Regions from separate parts of the Streptomyces sp. NPDC023723 genome, predicted to be linked through region 2. Evidence: predicted binding sites of a transcription regulator. Region 2 holds the regulator's gene; the other holds the start of a gene.
What was found. The regulator HrcA, encoded in region 2, represses chaperone genes, less so after heat shock. The targets are predictions, from matches to a motif close to TTNGCACTCNGNNNNNCNGAGTGCNAA.
Positions count from the first base shown of each region.

Region 1: the regulator HrcA is predicted to act here: its motif matches at 5,471-5,497, upstream of groES (co-chaperone GroES).

Region 1 covers NZ_JBFAAP010000002.1:144,528-152,915, reverse strand. The annotation lists gene AB0G32_RS03410 (LCP family protein) at 1-427, shown strand, start outside; gene AB0G32_RS03405 (YciI family protein) at 545-901, shown strand; gene AB0G32_RS03400 (sigma-70 family RNA polymerase sigma factor) at 996-2,237, shown strand; gene AB0G32_RS03395 (class I SAM-dependent methyltransferase) at 2,247-3,476, opposite strand; gene AB0G32_RS03390 (polysaccharide deacetylase family protein) at 3,566-4,492, shown strand; gene AB0G32_RS03385 (polysaccharide deacetylase family protein) at 4,654-5,283, shown strand; gene groES (co-chaperone GroES) at 5,644-5,952, shown strand; gene groL (chaperonin GroEL) at 6,084-7,709, shown strand; gene AB0G32_RS03370 (hypothetical protein) at 7,829-8,388, shown strand, end outside.
Region 2 covers NZ_JBFAAP010000027.1:57,652-66,039, forward strand. The annotation lists gene AB0G32_RS25295 (SpoIIE family protein phosphatase) at 1-200, shown strand, start outside; gene hemW (radical SAM family heme chaperone HemW) at 267-1,499, shown strand; gene AB0G32_RS25305 (DUF3097 domain-containing protein) at 1,563-2,378, opposite strand; gene AB0G32_RS25310 (MBL fold metallo-hydrolase) at 2,413-3,138, opposite strand; gene hrcA (heat-inducible transcriptional repressor HrcA) at 3,298-4,314, shown strand; gene dnaJ (molecular chaperone DnaJ) at 4,315-5,448, shown strand; gene AB0G32_RS25325 (nitronate monooxygenase) at 5,572-6,657, shown strand; gene AB0G32_RS25330 (16S rRNA (uracil(1498)-N(3))-methyltransferase) at 6,654-7,397, shown strand; gene AB0G32_RS25335 (hypothetical protein) at 7,538-8,041, shown strand; gene AB0G32_RS25340 (S41 family peptidase) at 8,087-8,388, shown strand, end outside.

The DNA of each region.
Region 1 (8,388 bases), on a different contig from region 2:
CACCGACGAGGACATAGACGACGACCAGAGCCACCTGACCCTGAAGGCGGGCACCCACCACCTCGACGGCACCCAGGCCCTCGGGCTGGCCCGCACCCGGCACGGCCTGGCCGACGGCAGCGACCTGGCCCGGATCGAACTCCAGCAGAAACTGGTCAAGGCACTGCTGGAGCAGATCTCCGACACCGACCTGCTCACCGACCCCGCGCAGCTCTACGACGTCGCCGACGCCGTCACCGGCAGCCTCACCACCGACACCGGCCTGGACTCGCTGAGCGAGCTGATGAGCCTGGGCCAGAGCATCGGCGGGCTCGCGGCGGACGAGGTGAAGACGGTGACGATGCCGGTGGTGCAGGCCCCGTCCGACGCCAATCGGGTGGTCGCCGACGAGCCGGACGCGAGCGAGCTGTGGGAGTCGCTGCGGTAGCGCCGGGCGAGAGCCGGAAACTTTTTCCGGTGACCGTGTCGATCCGCCGGTCCGCCGATCGACATACAGGGTGAGAGGCCGGAGAACGAACCCGGCCGCCGAACCCGAGGAGTCACCATGCCCCGCTTCCTGTCGCTGATCCGCATCGACGAGGTCAACGTTCCCGCTGAGGGCCCCAGCCCCGAACTGATCGAACGCATGGGCAAGTTGCTGGAGGAGATGACGAAGGCCGGCGTCCGCCTCGACGACGGCGGGCTGGCCCCCACCGCCCAGGGCGCCCGGGTCCACTACTCCGGCGGACAGCTCTCCGTCACGGACGGCCCGTTCACCGAGACCAAGGAGGTCATCGGCGGGTACGCGATGCTCCAGGCCAAGGACCAGGCCGAGGCGGTCGAGTGGGTCAAGCGGTTCCTGAAGACCCACGAGGAGCACTGGACGATCACCTGTGAGGTCCGGGAGATCCTCGGCGACTGACCGCCGGCGGTTGGCCGGGGGCGGCCCACGGTGTTGCATGGGAGCTGTGGAACCACCACAGTCACCGCGGCCCGCCCCCGCCGCCACCCCCGCCGTGACCGCCCGGACCGCCCGGACCGCCATCGAGACGGTCTTCCGGCTGGAGTCCCCGCGGGTCATCGCCGCCGCCGCCCGTATCGTCCGCGACCTCGGCATCGCCGAGGAACTCGCCCAGGACGCCCTGGTCGCCGCCCTGGAGCAGTGGCCCCGCGACGGCATCCCCGACAACCCGGGCGGCTGGCTCATGACCACCGCCCGCCGCCGCGCCGTCGACCTGGTCCGCCGCCGGGAGACCTACGCCCGCAAGCTCGCGGAGATCGGCCGGACCCTGACCGACGCGGCCCCGCCCGAGGAGCCGTCCGACCCCGACGACATCGACGACGACCTGCTCCGCCTGGTCTTCACCGCCTGCCACCCGGTGCTGTCCGCCGAGGCCCGCACCGCCCTCACCCTGCGCCTGCTCGGCGGCCTGACCACCGCCGAGATCGCCCGCGCCGTCCTGGTCCCGGAGGCCACGGTCGCCCAGCGCATCGTCCGCGCCAAACGCACCCTGGCCGTGCGGAACGTCGTCTTCGAGGTGCCGTACGGCCCCGACCGCGAGGCCCGCCTCGGCTCGGTCCTGGACGTCATCTACCTGATCTTCAACGAGGGATACGCGGCCACCGCCGGCGACGACCTGCTGCGCCCCGGCCTGTGCGAGGACGCCCTGCGGCTGGCCCGCGTGCTGGCCGCCCTGATGCCGAAGGAACCGGAGGTGCACGGCCTCACCGCCCTGCTGGAGTTCCAGTCCTCCCGCGCCGCCGCCCGCACCGGCCCCGACGGCGCCCCGGTCCTGCTCAGGGACCAGGACCGCCGCCGCTGGAACCGCCTGCTCATCACCCGCGGCCTGACCGCGCTGGCCCGCGCCGACGCCACCGCCCCGGGCCGCTACGTCCTCCAGGCCGCGATCGCCGCCTGCCACGCCCAGGCGTTCAGCTACGAGGAGACCGACTGGCCGCGCATCGCCGCCCTCTACGGCCTGCTCGCCGCCCGCGCCCCGTCCCCGGTGGTGGAACTCAACCGGGCGGTCGCCGTCTCGATGGCCGAGGGCCCGGCCCCCGCCCTGGAGCTGGTGGACGCCCTGGCCGCCGAACCGGCCCTGCGCGCCTACCACTTGCTGCCCAGCGTCCGCGGCGACCTGCTGCACCGCCTGGGCCGTACCGCCGAGGCCCGCGCGGAGTTCGAACGGGCGGCGTCCCTGACCGGCAACGAACGGGAACGCGAGCTGCTGACCCGCCGGGCCGAGGGGTGCGGCTGAGGCGGCGGGTCAGCGCACCGGGTGCCCGATCAGCATCGTCGGCGCCCCCGCCACCCGGGTCAGGAGCACGGTCGCGGTGTTCGGCCCCTGCGGCTTGACCTTCCGGCGCAGTTCCTCCGGCTCGACGGCCGACCCCCGCTTCTTCACGGTCAGCACGCCGACGCCCCGCTCCCGCAGCAGCGCCTTCAGCTTCTTGACGTTGAACGGCAGCACGTCGGTGATCTCGTAGGCGGTGGCGTACGGCGTCGGCCGCAGTTCGTCCGCCGTGACGTACGCGATCGTCGCGTCCAGCAGTCCGCCGCCGACCTGGTCGGCCACCTCCGCGACCAGATGGGCGCGGACCACGGCGCCGTCCGGCTCGTAGAGGTACCGGCCGGGGACGCGGACGTCCGGGTCGGGCAGCTGCCGGGAGCGCAGGGTGCGCGGCCCGGGCAGCAGGGTCGCCCGCACCGCCCCCGGCTCGGTGCCGAACCACAGCACCGCCTCCTTCACGTCCCCGCCGTCCGAGATGAACTCGGCCTCGGCGTCCGCCGGCACGGCCTCGTGCGGAATGCCGGGCGCGACCTTCAGCGCGGCCGCCCTGACCGCCGTACCGGCCGCCGCGACGGCCCACGACAGGGGCGGCGAATACGCCTCGGGATCGAAGATCCGCCCACCCGTCGCCCGGCCGCCGCCCCTCACCGACGCGCCGCGCGCGGCCCCTCCGGACCGGCCGCCTCGCCTGGCGGGATCGACGAAGACCGCGTCGTAGCCGTCCGTCGCCACCTCCTGGACATCCGCCTCCCGCACCTCGATCAGGTCGCCGAGCCCGAGCACCCGGGCGTTGGCGCGGGCCGCCGCGGCCGTCGCCGGGTCGCGGTCCACCGCGAGCACCCGGATGCCCGCCCGGGCCAGCGCGATCGCGTCCCCGCCGATCCCGCAGCACAGGTCGGCGACGGAGGTCACGCCCAGTTCGGTGAAGCGCCGGGCGCGGTACGCGGCGACACTCGCCCGGGTCGACTGCTCGACCCCGTTCGGCGTGAAGAACATCCGCCCGGCGTCCTCGGACCCGAACTTCGCCGCCGCCCGCTGCCGCAGCCGGGCCTGCCCGAGCGCCGCCGACACCAGGTCGGCCGGGTGGCTGCGGCGCAGCCGGGTGGCGACGGCCAGCTCCGCGGCCGGATCGGTGCCGTGCACCTCGGCGAGGAGGTCGCGGCCGGCGGGGGTGTCGAGGGCGAGGAGGGCGTCGAGGTCGTTCACCGGGCCATTGTGGGCCAGTCGGTGGACCGTCCGGCTCCGGTCGCGTGTCGGGCGGGCTCGCGGTCCGGCGACTGCGAAGATCCGGCACCATGCGAGCAGTAGTACAAAATGACAAAAGTCGGGCTTCTCGTACCCGCCTCCGGAAGACGCGCGTCCGTGGCGGCCTCGCCGTGCTCGCCGTCGTCGCCGTCGGACTCCAGGGCTGTGCGCAGAGCTCCACCGAGGTACGGCCCGCCGGCGGCCAGCCGCTCCAGGCGCCGCCGGCCCGCGCACTGGACGCCTACGCCGCCAAGCTGCGCGCCGCGCACGCCGTGGCGAAGCGCTGGGGGCTGAAGCGGGCTCCGCTGCCGGCGCCCCCGCCCCCCGCCGAGAAGCCGAGGATCCCCACCCGCGACGGCTTCGAGGTCGACGACCACACCGAACGCGGCCTGCCGCCGGTCTTCACCACGATCCCCACCAAGGAGAAGATCGTCTTCCTCACCATCGACGACGGCGGCGAGAAGGACCGCCGCTTCCTGAAGATGATGAGCGACCTGAAGATCCCGTACACCGCCTTCCTCAGCGACTACCTGGTGAAGGACGACTACGCCTACTTCAAGAAGATGCAGGCCCGGGGCGTCACCCTGAACAACCACACCCTCACCCACCCGTACCTCCCCGGCCTCTCCTACGCCGAGCAGAAGCACGAGATCTGCGGCATGCAGAAGGTCATCCGCAAGCGGTACGGGAAGCGCCCCGCCGTCTTCCGCCCGCCCTTCGGCAACTACAACCAGGACACCCTGGTCGCCGCCAAGAGCTGCGGCGTCACCCACGTCCCGCTCTGGAACGAGGAGGTCTTCGTCGACCACTGGGACTACCGCGAGTGGGACCGGAAGATCCACCGCGGCGACATCGTCCTCACCCACTTCCGGGGCACCGAGGACTGGGACGGCACCATGCCCGACATGATCCGCCGCTTCCTGGACAAGATCACCGCCGAGGGATACGCGGTGGCCCGCCTGGAGGACTACCTGTGAGGCGGCGCCGGCGGGCCGGGGCGGCCGGCGCCCCCCTGGCGGCCACCCTGGCCGCCGCCGCCCTGCTCGCCGCCTGCGCCCCGGCCGGCACCCCCGCGGCCGGGGCGCGGGCGGGCGGGGGCGGGGTGGACGGCGGGGTGGGCGGCGGCGGGACGGGCGGTGTGGGGACAGGAGGTGTGGGGACGGGTGGTGCAGGGACAGGTGGTCTGCCGCCCGTCCTCGACCACGTCCCCACCCGCGACCGCGTCGTCTTCCTCACCTACGACGACGGCGCCGAACGCGACCCCGGCTTCCCCGCCTTGGTCCGCGACCGGCGGCTGCCGGTCACCCTGTTCCTCACCGACACGGTCGCCGGACCGGCGTACGGCCACTTCGCCCAGCTGCGCTCGGTCGGCGCGAGCCTCCAGAACCACACCCTGGACCACCCCGCCCTGCGCGGCCTGCCCTACGTCGGCCAGCGTGCCGAGATCTGCGGCCAGCAGCGCAAACTGAAGTCCCGCTTCGGCGTCCGCCCCCGCCTCCTCCGCCCGCCCTACGGCCGCTACGACACGGCCACCCTGCGCGCGGCCGCCGACTGCGGCGTCACGGCGGTCGTCCTGTGGCGCGCCGCACCGGACCCGACCGGCACCCTGACCTTCACCCACGGCGAGCCCCGGCTCCGCCCCGGCGACATCATCGCCATCGACCCCGACCGCCCGAAGGGCCCGTCGCTGACGGCACGCACGGAGCGGGTGCTGCGGGAGATCGAGCAGCGGGGGCTGCGGGTGGGGCGCCTTGAGGACTACCTGTGACTTTCCAGCGCCAGCGCCGTCCGGTGCGTGTTCTGAGCACCTCCGGCGTTCGCGGACGGGGCCGCGCGGGCCGAAGCGGGGTCCGGGGGCGGCGCCCCGCGGCGGACGCCCACCCCGAGGCCGGGCGTCAGGCACCCCGGCATCCACCGGCATCCACCAGCGAATCCCCGCCGACGCGCCGCGGGCATTGGCACTCCGCTTGACCGAGTGCTAACCGCGGTCATAGTCTCAGGTCTGGCACTCCCCCCAGGAGAGTGCCAACACAGCGACGGGCAGGTCCGGCACCCGCGACGACGGATCCACCTGGTCGCCACCTCAGACAGTTAACCCCGTGAGATCTCCGAAGGGGGAGGTCGGATCGTGACGACCGCCAGCTCCAAGGTTGCCATCAAGCCGCTCGAGGACCGCATCGTGGTCCAGCCGCTCGACGCCGAGCAGACCACGGCCTCGGGCCTGGTCATTCCGGACACTGCCAAGGAGAAGCCCCAGGAGGGCGTCGTCCTGGCCGTGGGCCCGGGCCGCTTCGAGGACGGCAACCGTCTTCCGCTCGACGTCTCCGTCGGTGACGTCGTGCTCTACAGCAAGTACGGCGGCACCGAGGTGAAGTACAACGGCGAGGAGTACCTCGTCCTCTCGGCCCGCGACGTGCTCGCGATCATCGAGAAGTAGTTCACCCGAAGCCCTGGCTTCGAACCTCGCTTTACAGCTGCGCCCCTGGCCCCCGCCACCACTATGAAGCCGGGCGCCCGGGGCGCAGTGCCGTATAACCCCAAGATTTCCGGAAGAGGGCTCACGCTCCCATGGCGAAGATCCTGAAGTTCGACGAGGACGCCCGTCGCGCCCTTGAGCGCGGCGTCAACAAGCTCGCTGACACGGTGAAGGTGACGATCGGCCCCAAGGGCCGCAACGTCGTCATCGACAAGAAGTTCGGCGCCCCCACCATCACCAACGACGGTGTCACGATCGCCCGCGAGGTCGAGATCGAGGACCCGTACGAGAACCTCGGCGCCCAGCTGGTGAAGGAGGTGGCGACCAAGACCAACGACATCGCGGGTGACGGTACGACCACCGCCACCGTGCTGGCCCAGGCGCTGGTCCGCGAGGGCCTGAAGAACGTCGCCGCGGGTGCCTCCCCGGCGCTGCTCAAGAAGGGCATCGACGCGGCCGTCAAGGCGGTCTCCGAGGAACTCCTCGCCACCGCCCGCCCGATCGACGAGAAGTCCGACATCGCCGCCGTCGCCGGTCTGTCCGCCCAGGACAGCCAGGTCGGCGAGCTGATCGCCGAGGCGATGGACAAGGTCGGCAAGGACGGTGTCATCACCGTCGAGGAGTCCAACACCTTCGGTCTGGAGCTGGACTTCACCGAGGGCATGGCCTTCGACAAGGGCTACCTGTCGCCGTACTTCGTGACGGACCAGGAGCGCATGGAGGCCGTCCTGGAGGACGCCTACATCCTGATCAACCAGGGCAAGATCTCCTCCATCCAGGACCTGCTGCCGCTGCTGGAGAAGGTCATCCAGGCCAACTCCTCCAAGCCGCTGCTGATCATCGCCGAGGACGTCGAGGGCGAGGCCCTGTCGACCCTGGTCGTGAACAAGATCCGCGGCACGTTCAACGCGGTGGCCGTCAAGGCCCCCGGCTTCGGCGACCGCCGCAAGGCGATGCTCCAGGACATGGCGGTCCTCACCGGCGCCACGGTCATCTCCGAGGAGGTCGGCCTCAAGCTCGACCAGGTCGGCCTGGACGTGCTCGGCACCGCCCGCCGCATCACCGTCACCAAGGACGACACCACCATCGTCGACGGGGCCGGCGAGAAGGCGGACGTCGAGGGCCGCGTCAACCAGATCAAGGCCGAGATCGAGGCCACGGACTCCGACTGGGACCGCGAGAAGCTCCAGGAGCGCCTCGCCAAGCTGGCCGGCGGCGTGTGCGTGATCAAGGTCGGCGCCGCCACCGAGGTGGAGCTGAAGGAGCGCAAGCACCGTCTGGAGGACGCCATCTCCGCGACCCGCGCCGCGGTCGAGGAGGGCATCGTCTCCGGTGGCGGCTCCGCGCTGGTCCACGCCGTCAAGGTGCTCGAGGGCAACCTCGGCAAGACCGGCGACGAGGCCACCGGTGTCGCGGTGGTCCGCCGCGCCGCCGTCGAGCCGCTGCGCTGGATCGCCGAGAACGCCGGCCTGGAGGGCTACGTCATCACCTCCAAGGTCGCCGAGCTCGACAAGGGCCAGGGCTTCAACGCCGCCACCGGCGAGTACGGCGACCTGGTCAAGGCCGGCGTCATCGACCCGGTGAAGGTCACCCGCTCCGCCCTGGAGAACGCCGCGTCCATCGCCTCCCTCCTCCTGACGACCGAGACCCTGGTCGTCGAGAAGAAGGAAGAGGAAGAGCCGGCCGCCGCGGGCCACAGCCACGGCCACAGCCACTGAGGCCCTCCGCTCCGCACGCCGGTGCCCGGCATCCCTCACGGGGTGCCGGGCACCGGCGCGTCGGGCGCGTTGTCAGTGGGCTCGGGCATGCTGTGAGCAGGACTGGGGGAGGGGGCGCGGTGCGTACACCGGTCAGGGGCGAGGTGTGGGTCGAGTACGGGCAGACCTGGGTGGAGAGCGATCCGGACGGCCGTATTCCGTTGCTCCACGAGACGTTCGCGGGCCAGGAGCAAGGGCTGTGCGGGGCCGCCACGCCCGGCTTCCTGTCGCTGATCACCGGACTCCACACCGGCTACGTCGACTGCACGGTGGAGACGCACGACGCGGAACCCGCCCTGGACCCGGCCTGGCAGGAGGTCGTCGAGGCGTCCTTCCGGCCGGTGTCGGAGCGGACCCGCCTGGCGCGGTGGGACCTCGGACTGCCGCTCACCGACCACCGGGTGCGCTACTGCGCCCGGGACATGGACGAGGGACAGCAGCGGGACACCCGTTCCCCCGGAGAGACACCGGCCGACGCCTACCTCCTCCAGTTCTGGCCCGCCCCGCCCGCCCCGGCCCGGGTACTGCGCCAGACCTCGCCGCACGCCGCCTACTGGCACGACTTCGCACGCGAACTCCCCCCGCCGCCCACCCCCGAGCAGCGCGCCGAGGCCGAACGCCGGGCCGCGGCGGCCGAGGC
Region 2 (8,388 bases):
TGTGCGTCACGGACGGCGTCACCGAGCGGCGCAACGGCTCCCGCCAGTTCGACGACGAAGACGGCCTCGCCGCCGCGCTCGCCGGGTGCGCGGGCCTGGACGCCCAGCTGATCGCCGAGCGCGTCAGACGCCTGGTGCACGAGTTCGGCGACGGTCCCCCGGAGGACGACCTGGCGCTGCTGGTCCTCCAGGCCGAGTAGGAACACCGGCCCCGCTCCGCCCGGCCCCGCCCCGCCCACCTCCCACCGTGCGGGACAATGGAGCCCATGCCCTCCGCACTCCCCGACGGCGAGCCCGTCCCCGCCGACGGTGCGCTGCCCGCGTCCGCGCTCGCCGGGGCCGCGCACCGCCCCCTCGGCTTCTACCTGCACGTGCCGTACTGCGCGACCCGCTGCGGCTACTGCGACTTCAACACCTACACCGCCACCGAGCTGCGCGGCACCGGCGGCGTCCTCGCCTCCCGCGACAACTACGCCGACACCCTCACCGACGAGGTCCGCCTCGCCCGCAAGGTGCTCGGCGACGACCCCCGCGAGGTCCGCACGGTCTTCGTCGGCGGCGGCACCCCCACCCTGCTGGCAGCCGCCGACCTGGTACGGATGCTGGACGCGATCCGCGACGAGTTCGGTCTCGCGCCGGACGCGGAGATCACCACCGAGGCCAACCCGGAGTCCGTCGACCCGGCCTATCTGGCCACCCTCCGCGAGGGCGGCTTCAACCGGATCTCCTTCGGCATGCAGAGTGCCAGACAGCACGTACTGAAGATCCTCGACCGCACGCACACCCCGGGCCGCCCCGAGGCCTGCGTCGCCGAGGCCCGCGCGGCCGGCTTCGAGCACGTCAACCTCGACCTGATCTACGGCACCCCCGGCGAGTCCGACGACGACTGGCGGGCCTCCCTGGACGCCGCGCTCGGCGCCGGACCCGACCACGTCTCCGCGTACGCGCTGATCGTCGAGGAGGGTACCCAGCTGGCCCGCCGGATCCGCCGCGGCGAGGTCCCGCCGACCGACGACGACGTGCACGCCGACCGGTACCTGATCACCGAGGAGACCCTCGCCGCGGCCGGCTTCGACTGGTACGAGGTGTCCAACTGGGCCACCTCCGACGCCGCCCGCTGCCTGCACAACGAGCTGTACTGGCGGGGCGCCGACTGGTGGGGCGCGGGCCCCGGCGCCCACTCCCACGTGGGCGGCGTGCGCTGGTGGAACGTCAAGCACCCCGGCGCCTACGCGGCGGCGCTGGCGCGGGGCGGCTCCCCGGGCGCCGGGCGGGAACTCCTCACCGACGAGGACCGCCGCGTCGAGCGGATCCTGCTGGAACTGCGGCTGCGCGAGGGCGTCCCGCTCTCCCTCCTGCGACCGGAGGGCCGCGCGGCCGCGCGCCGGGCGCTGTCGGACGGACTGCTCCAGGCGGGGCCGTACGACGCGGGCCGCGCGGCGCTGACGCTGCGCGGGCGGCTGCTGGCGGACGGGGTGGTCAGGGATTTGGTGGACTGATCACTCGGGCGGGCGCATCACGTCGGAATGCCAGTTCGGCCCCTGACCTGGTTTCGACCGGCGTCAGGCCGCACCGCTGCCCGTGACGAAGTCGATCAGTTCCTCCACCCGCCCCAGCAGCTCCGGCTCCAGGTCCCGGTAGGACCCCACCCGGGCCAGGATCGCCTGCCACACCGCCCCCGTGTTCTCCGCCGGCCAGCCCAGCGCCCGGCACACCCCCGTCTTCCAGTCCTGACCGCGCGGCACCCGGGGCCACGCTGCGATCCCCACCGCGGCCGGTTTCACGGCCTCCCAGATGTCGATGTACGGATGGCCGACCACCAGCGCGTGGTCACTGGTCACCGACTCGGCGATGCGCCACTCCTTCGACCCCGGCACGAGGTGGTCCACCAGCACCCCCAGCCGGGCGTCCGGACCCGGCGCGAACTCGTCGACGATCGACGGCAGGTCGTCCACGCCCCCCAGGTACTCCACGACCACGCCCTCGACCCGCAGGTCGTCGCCCCACACCTTCTCGACCAGCTCGGCGTCGTGCCGGCCCTCGACGTAGATCCGCCCGGCCCGGGCCACCCGGGCCCGCGCGCCGGGCACGGCGACCGAACCGGACGCCGTACGGGACGGCCGTACCGGACCCGGCGAGGACGGCCGGACCAGCGTCACCACCCGGCCCTCCAGCAGGAACCCGCGCGGCTCCAGCGGGAACACCCGGCGCTTGCCGAAGCGGTCCTCCAGCGTCACCGTGCCCGCCTCGCAGCCGGTCACCGCGCCGCAGAACCCGCTACCGGGCTCCTCGACCACCAGGCCCGGATCGGCCGGCACCTCGGGCACCGGCCGCGGCTTCTTCCACGGGGGAGTGAGATCGGCGGAGTACTGGCGCATTCCGCTGACGATACGAGGAACGCCACGGACCCGATCAGCGCGACACGCCGAACCGCGCCGCCAGCGCGTCCCGCTGGGCCCGCACGAACTCCGCGTCCACCACGGCCCCGTGACCGGGCACGTACCGTGCGTCCTCGCCGCCCAGCGCGAGCAGCCGGTCCAGGGCGTCCGGCCAGTGCCCGGGGAGCGCGTCGGGCCCGGTCTGCGGCGGCCCGGACTCCTCCACCAGGTCCCCGCAGAAGACCACCTCCGGACTGCCCGGCACCAGCACCGCCAGGTCATGGGCGGTGTGCCCGGGACCCACGTTCGCCAGCAGCACCTGCCGGCCGCCGCCCAGGTCGAGCGTCCACTCACCGCTCACCTGGTGCCGGACGGACACGAGGGCGTCCACCGCCTCCCGCGCCCGGCGCCGGTCCAGCCCGTTGGCGGTCGCGTCCGCCCGCAGCGCCTCCCGCCCCTCGCCGAGCACCGCGTCGACGCCCACCGCGCCGTACACCTGCGCCCCCGCGAACGCCGCCGCGCCGAAGACGTGGTCGAAGTGGGCATGGGTCAGCGCGAGATGCGTCACACGGTGACCGGCCAGCCGCTCCGCCTCGGCGCGCAGCCGCGCGCCCTCGCCCGGACTCGACCCGGCGTCGATCACCAGCGCCGCGTCCCCGCCGACCACCAGCCCGGCCGTGCAGTCCCACACCGGCAGCCGGCACCGCCCCACCCCGGCCGCCAACCGCTCCCATCCCAGCTCTTCCCAAGTCACCGTCATGGCGGCGACGCTAGCGGTGCGCACCTGTCGCGGACGGCAGCGCGGGCCCGGCCTTGCCGGGGGTGTACCCCACGGCCGTACACTGGGCCGGGGAAGTCTGGCACTCGCACGCTTTGAGTGCCAGGGCAGACGGGCGGACGTGATCGGGAGGTGTGCGCGATGCTCAGTGAACGCAGGCTTCAGGTGCTGCGCGCCATCGTCCAGGACTACGTCGGCACCGAGGAGCCGGTCGGCTCCAAGGCCCTCACCGAGCGGCACAGCCTCGGCGTCTCCCCGGCCACCGTGCGCAACGACATGGCGGCGCTGGAGGAGGAGGGGTTCATCGCCCAGCCGCACACCAGCGCCGGGCGCATCCCCACCGACAAGGGCTACCGGCTCTTCGTCGACAAGCTCGCCGGCGTCAAGCCCATGACCGCGCCCGAGCGGCGCGCCATCCAGAACTTCCTGGAGGGCGCCGTCGACCTCGACGACGTGGTGGCCCGTACGGTGCGGCTGCTCGCGCAGCTCACCCGGCAGGTCGCCGTGGTGCAGTACCCGTCGCTGACCCGCTCGACCGTGCGGCACGTGGAACTGCTGCCGCTCGCGCCCGCGCGCCTGATGCTCGTGCTGATCACGGACACCGGGCGGGTCGAGCAGCGCATGGTGGACTGTCCGGCGCCGTTCGGCGAGACCTCGGTGGCGGATCTGCGGGCCCGGCTCAACAGCCGGGTCGCGGGGCGCCGGTTCACGGACGTGCCGACGCTCGTCGAGGACCTCCCCGACGCCTTCGGCGCGGAGGAGCGCGGTACGGTCGCGACGGTGCTCTCCACCCTGCTGGAGACGCTGGTCGAGGAGAACGAGGAGCGGCTGATGATCGGCGGCACCGCCAATCTCACCCGCTTCGGCCATGACTTCCCCCTGGTGATCCGGCCGGTGCTGGAGGCGCTGGAGGAGCAGGTGGTGCTCCTCAAGCTGCTCGGCGAGGCGAAGGATCCGGGCGTGACCGTGCGAATCGGTCATGAGAACGCCCATGAGGGACTCAACTCCACGTCCGTCGTGTCGGTGGGCTACGGTTCGGGCGGCGAGGCGGTTGCCAAGCTCGGCGTGGTCGGACCGACCCGCATGGACTACCCGGGAACGATGGGAGCGGTACGCGCAGTGGCACGGTACGTCGGACAGATCCTGGCGGAGTCATAAGTGGCCACGGACTACTACGCCGTACTCGGCGTGCGCCGCGACGCGTCCCAGGACGAGATCAAGAAGGCGTTCAGGAGGCTCGCCCGCGAGCTGCACCCGGACGTCAACCCCGATCCGAAGACGCAGGAGCGGTTCAAGGAGATCAACGCCGCCTACGAGGTGCTCTCGGACCCGCAGAAGAAGCAGGTCTACGACCTCGGCGGCGACCCGCTGTCCCAGTCGGGCGGCGCGGCCGGCGGCTTCGGCCAGGGCGGCTTCGGGAACTTCTCGGACATCATGGACGCGTTCTTCGGCACGGCGTCGCAGCGCGGGCCGCGCTCGCGCACCCGCCGCGGCCAGGACGCGATGATCCGGATCGAGGTGGAGCTGGACGAGGCGGCCTTCGGCACGACCAAGGACATCCAGGTCGACACGGCCGTGGTCTGCAACACCTGCAACGGCGAGGGCGCGGCGCCGGGCACCAGTGCCCAGACCTGTGACATGTGCCGGGGCCGCGGTGAGGTCTCCCAGGTCACCCGGTCCTTCCTGGGCCAGGTCATGACCTCGCGGCCCTGCCCCCAGTGCCAGGGCTTCGGCACGGTGGTTCCCACGCCGTGCCCGGAGTGCGCCGGCGACGGCCGCATCCGCTCCCGCCGCACGCTGACGGTGAAGATCCCGGCCGGTGTCGACAACGGCACCCGCATCCAGCTCGCGGGCGAGGGCGAGGTCGGCCCCGGCGGCGGTCCCGCCGGTGACCTGTACGTCGAGATCCACGAGCTGCCGCACTCCCAGTTCCAGCGCCGGGGCGACGACCTGCACTGCACGGTCACCCTCCCGATGACGGCGGCGGCCCTCGGCACCAAGGTGCCGCTGGAGACGCTGGACGGCCTGGAGGAGGTCGACATCCGGCCGGGCACCCAGTCGGGCCAGTCGATCCCGCTGCACGCCCGCGGCGTGACCCACCTGCGCGGCGGCGGCCGGGGCGACCTCATCGTGCACGTCGAGGTCCAGACCCCGGGCAAGCTCGACCCCGACCAGGAGCGGCTGCTGCGCGAGTTCGCCAAGCTGCGCGGCGAGGAACGGCCGCAGGGGCAGTTCCAGCCGGGCCAGCAGGGGCTGTTCTCGCGGCTGAAGGACGCCTTCAACGGACGGTGAGTCCACTCCCGTACGGGCGGTGAGTCCGCTCCCCTACGGGTCCGGGTTCCCGGTCAAGGCGGCCCGGTCCGGGGACGGAAGGTCGGATTCGGTCCTGTCCGGAGGACATGGCACCATGCGGTCATGTCCTCCGCGCTGACCGATCTCTTCCCGTATCCGATCGTGCAGGCTCCGATGGCGGGCGGCGTCTCCGTGCCCCGGCTGGCCGCCGCCGTCTGCGAGGCGGGCGGGCTCGGCTTCCTGGCCGCCGGGTACAAGACGCCCGACGGGATGTACCAGGAGATCAAGCAGCTGCGGAGCCTGACGAGCCGCCCGTTCGGGGTCAACCTCTTCCTGCCGCAGCCGGAGACCGCCGACCCCGCGGCCGTCGGGGTCTACGCCCATCAGCTGGCCGGCGAGGCCGCCTGGTACGAGACGGAACTGGGCGACCCGGACAGCGGCCGCGACGACGGCTACGAGACGAAACTCGCCGTCCTCCTCGACAACCCGGTACCCGTGGTGTCGTTCCACTTCGGCACGCCCACCCGCGAGGTGGTCGACGCCCTGCACCGGGTGGGCACCTTCGCCGTGGTGACCGCCACCACCGCCGAGGAGGCCCGGGCGGTCGAGGAGTGCGGCGCAGACGCGGTGATCGCGCAGGGCGTCGAGGCCGGCGGCCACCAGGGCACCCACCGGGACGTCCCGGAGACGGACGGCTCCGGGATCGGCCTGCTGTCGTTGCTCGCCCAGACCCGCGAGACGGTGAGCCTGCCGGTCATCGCGGCCGGCGGCCTGATGCGCGGCGGCCAGATCGCCGCGGTCCTCGCGGCCGGCGCGAGCGCGGCCCAGCTCGGCACCGCCTTCCTCGCCACCGCCGAGTCCGGCGCGCACGCCCTGCACAAGCTGGCGCTGACCAACCCGTTGTTCGTCCGCACCGAACTGACCCGGGCCTTCTCCGGGCGCCCGGCCCGCGGCCTGGTCAACCGCTTCCTGCGCGAGCACGGCCCCTACGCCCCCGCCGCCTACCCGGACGTCCACCACCTCACCGCGCCGCTGCGCAAGGCGGCGGCCAAGGCGGGCGACGTACAGGGCCTGGCGCTGTGGGCGGGGCAGGGCCACCGGATGGCCCGCGACCTGACCGCCGGGCAGCTGGTCGAGGTGCTGGTGGCCGAACTCACCGCCGCCGGGACAGCGTTGTCGCACTACGCGACCGGAGGTACGGGCCGATGACGGCACCGGTGTTCGTGGCCGGCTCCCTCGACGACCTTCCCGGCGGGGAGTACGTCCTCGACGGCCCCGAGGGGCGGCACGCCGTCTCCGTGAAGCGGCTGCGGCCCGGCGAGGAGGTCGTCCTCACCGACGGGCGCGGCCACTGGGCCCAGGGCGTCGTCAAGGCCGCCGAGGGCAAGGACCGGCTGGTCGTCACGGGACTGCACACCGTGGTCGAGGAACCCGCCCCGCAGCCCCGGATCACCGTCGTCCAGGCGCTGCCCAAGGGCGACCGGGGCGAACTCGCGGTGGAGACGATGACCGAGGTCGGGGTCGACGCGATCGTGCCGTGGACGGCGGCGCGCTGCATCACCCAGTGGAAGGGCGACCGGGGTCTGAAGGCGCTCGCCAAGTGGCGGGCGACGGCCCGGGAGGCCGGCAAGCAGTCCCGCCGGGACCGGTTCCCCGAGGTCGCGGACGCGGCGACGACCAAGCAGGTCGCCGCCCTGCTGGCGGCCGCCGACTTCGCCGCCGTACTCCACGAGAGCGGCGACCTCCCGCTGGCCACCGCCGAACTCCCCACCGAGGGCGACATCGTCCTGGTCGTCGGCCCCGAAGGCGGCGTCGCCCCCGCGGAGTTGGACCTCTTCGCGCAGGCCGGTGCCCGCCCGTACCTGCTCGGCCCGACCGTGCTGCGCACCTCGACGGCCGGTACGGCCGCCGCCGCCCTGCTGCTGGGCCGCACCGGCCGCTGGGGCTGACGCCCGCGGTCACCCCGGGGGGTGCGGAGCCCAGCGGGGTGGTGCGGAGTGTCCGTATGCGCTCTACCGCCCGGCGCGGGACGGTGGCAGGCTGAAGCGGCATGGGGGCATTGAGGCGTATTCGGCAGAGGCGGCGCGGGATGCTGGCGGCCGGAGCGGTCGTCGTCGCCGTCGGTGGCGTCGTCGCGTGCGATCCCGCCGGGCTGAACTCCGCGTCGGTGGCGTACACCACCGACGGGGTGGTCACCCGCGAGCTGGAGCGACGGGACACGAACGTGCAGTGGATCACCTGCAACGCGTCCTACGACGGCTCCGGAGCGAGCGCCTCGGCGAGCGAGGAGACGGTCGCCGAGGTGAGCTGCGAGGGACAGACCGACGACGGCAAGGACATCACCGTGGACGGCCACGTCACCCGCGTCGTCGAGGGCGCCTGCGTGCGCGGCGAACTCACCGCGAAGGTGGACGGCAAGGAGCGGTTCCGGGTCAGCGGGCTGGGCGACTGCGACGCCACCCCCACCCCGCCGGTGAACAACCCGACGAGCGACTCCAGTACGTACCGGCCCGGCGGACCCACCGTCACCGTGACCGTCACCAGGACCGTGTACTGCCAGACCCGCCCCGAGTGCTGGCCCGAGGGCAAGTGATCCAAACCGCTGTCCGGCGCCGCCGCCGCTGCTTAGGGTGAGGGGGTGACTCAGCCCGCAGCCCCTGCCTACCTCCGGTTTCCGCATCCGCACGGCGAGTTGACCGCCTTCACCGCCGAGGACGACGTGTGGCTCGCGCCCCTCGACGGGGGACGGGCCTGGCGGGTCAGCGCCGACAACACCCCCGTCACCCAGCCGCGCGTCTCGCCGGACGGCACCACCGTCGCCTGGACCTCCACCCGGGACGGCGCCCCCGAGGTGCACGTCGCCCCGGTCGACGGCGGCCCGTCCCGGCGGCTGACCCACTGGGGCAGCCACCGCACCCAGGTGCGCGGCTGGCTGCCGGA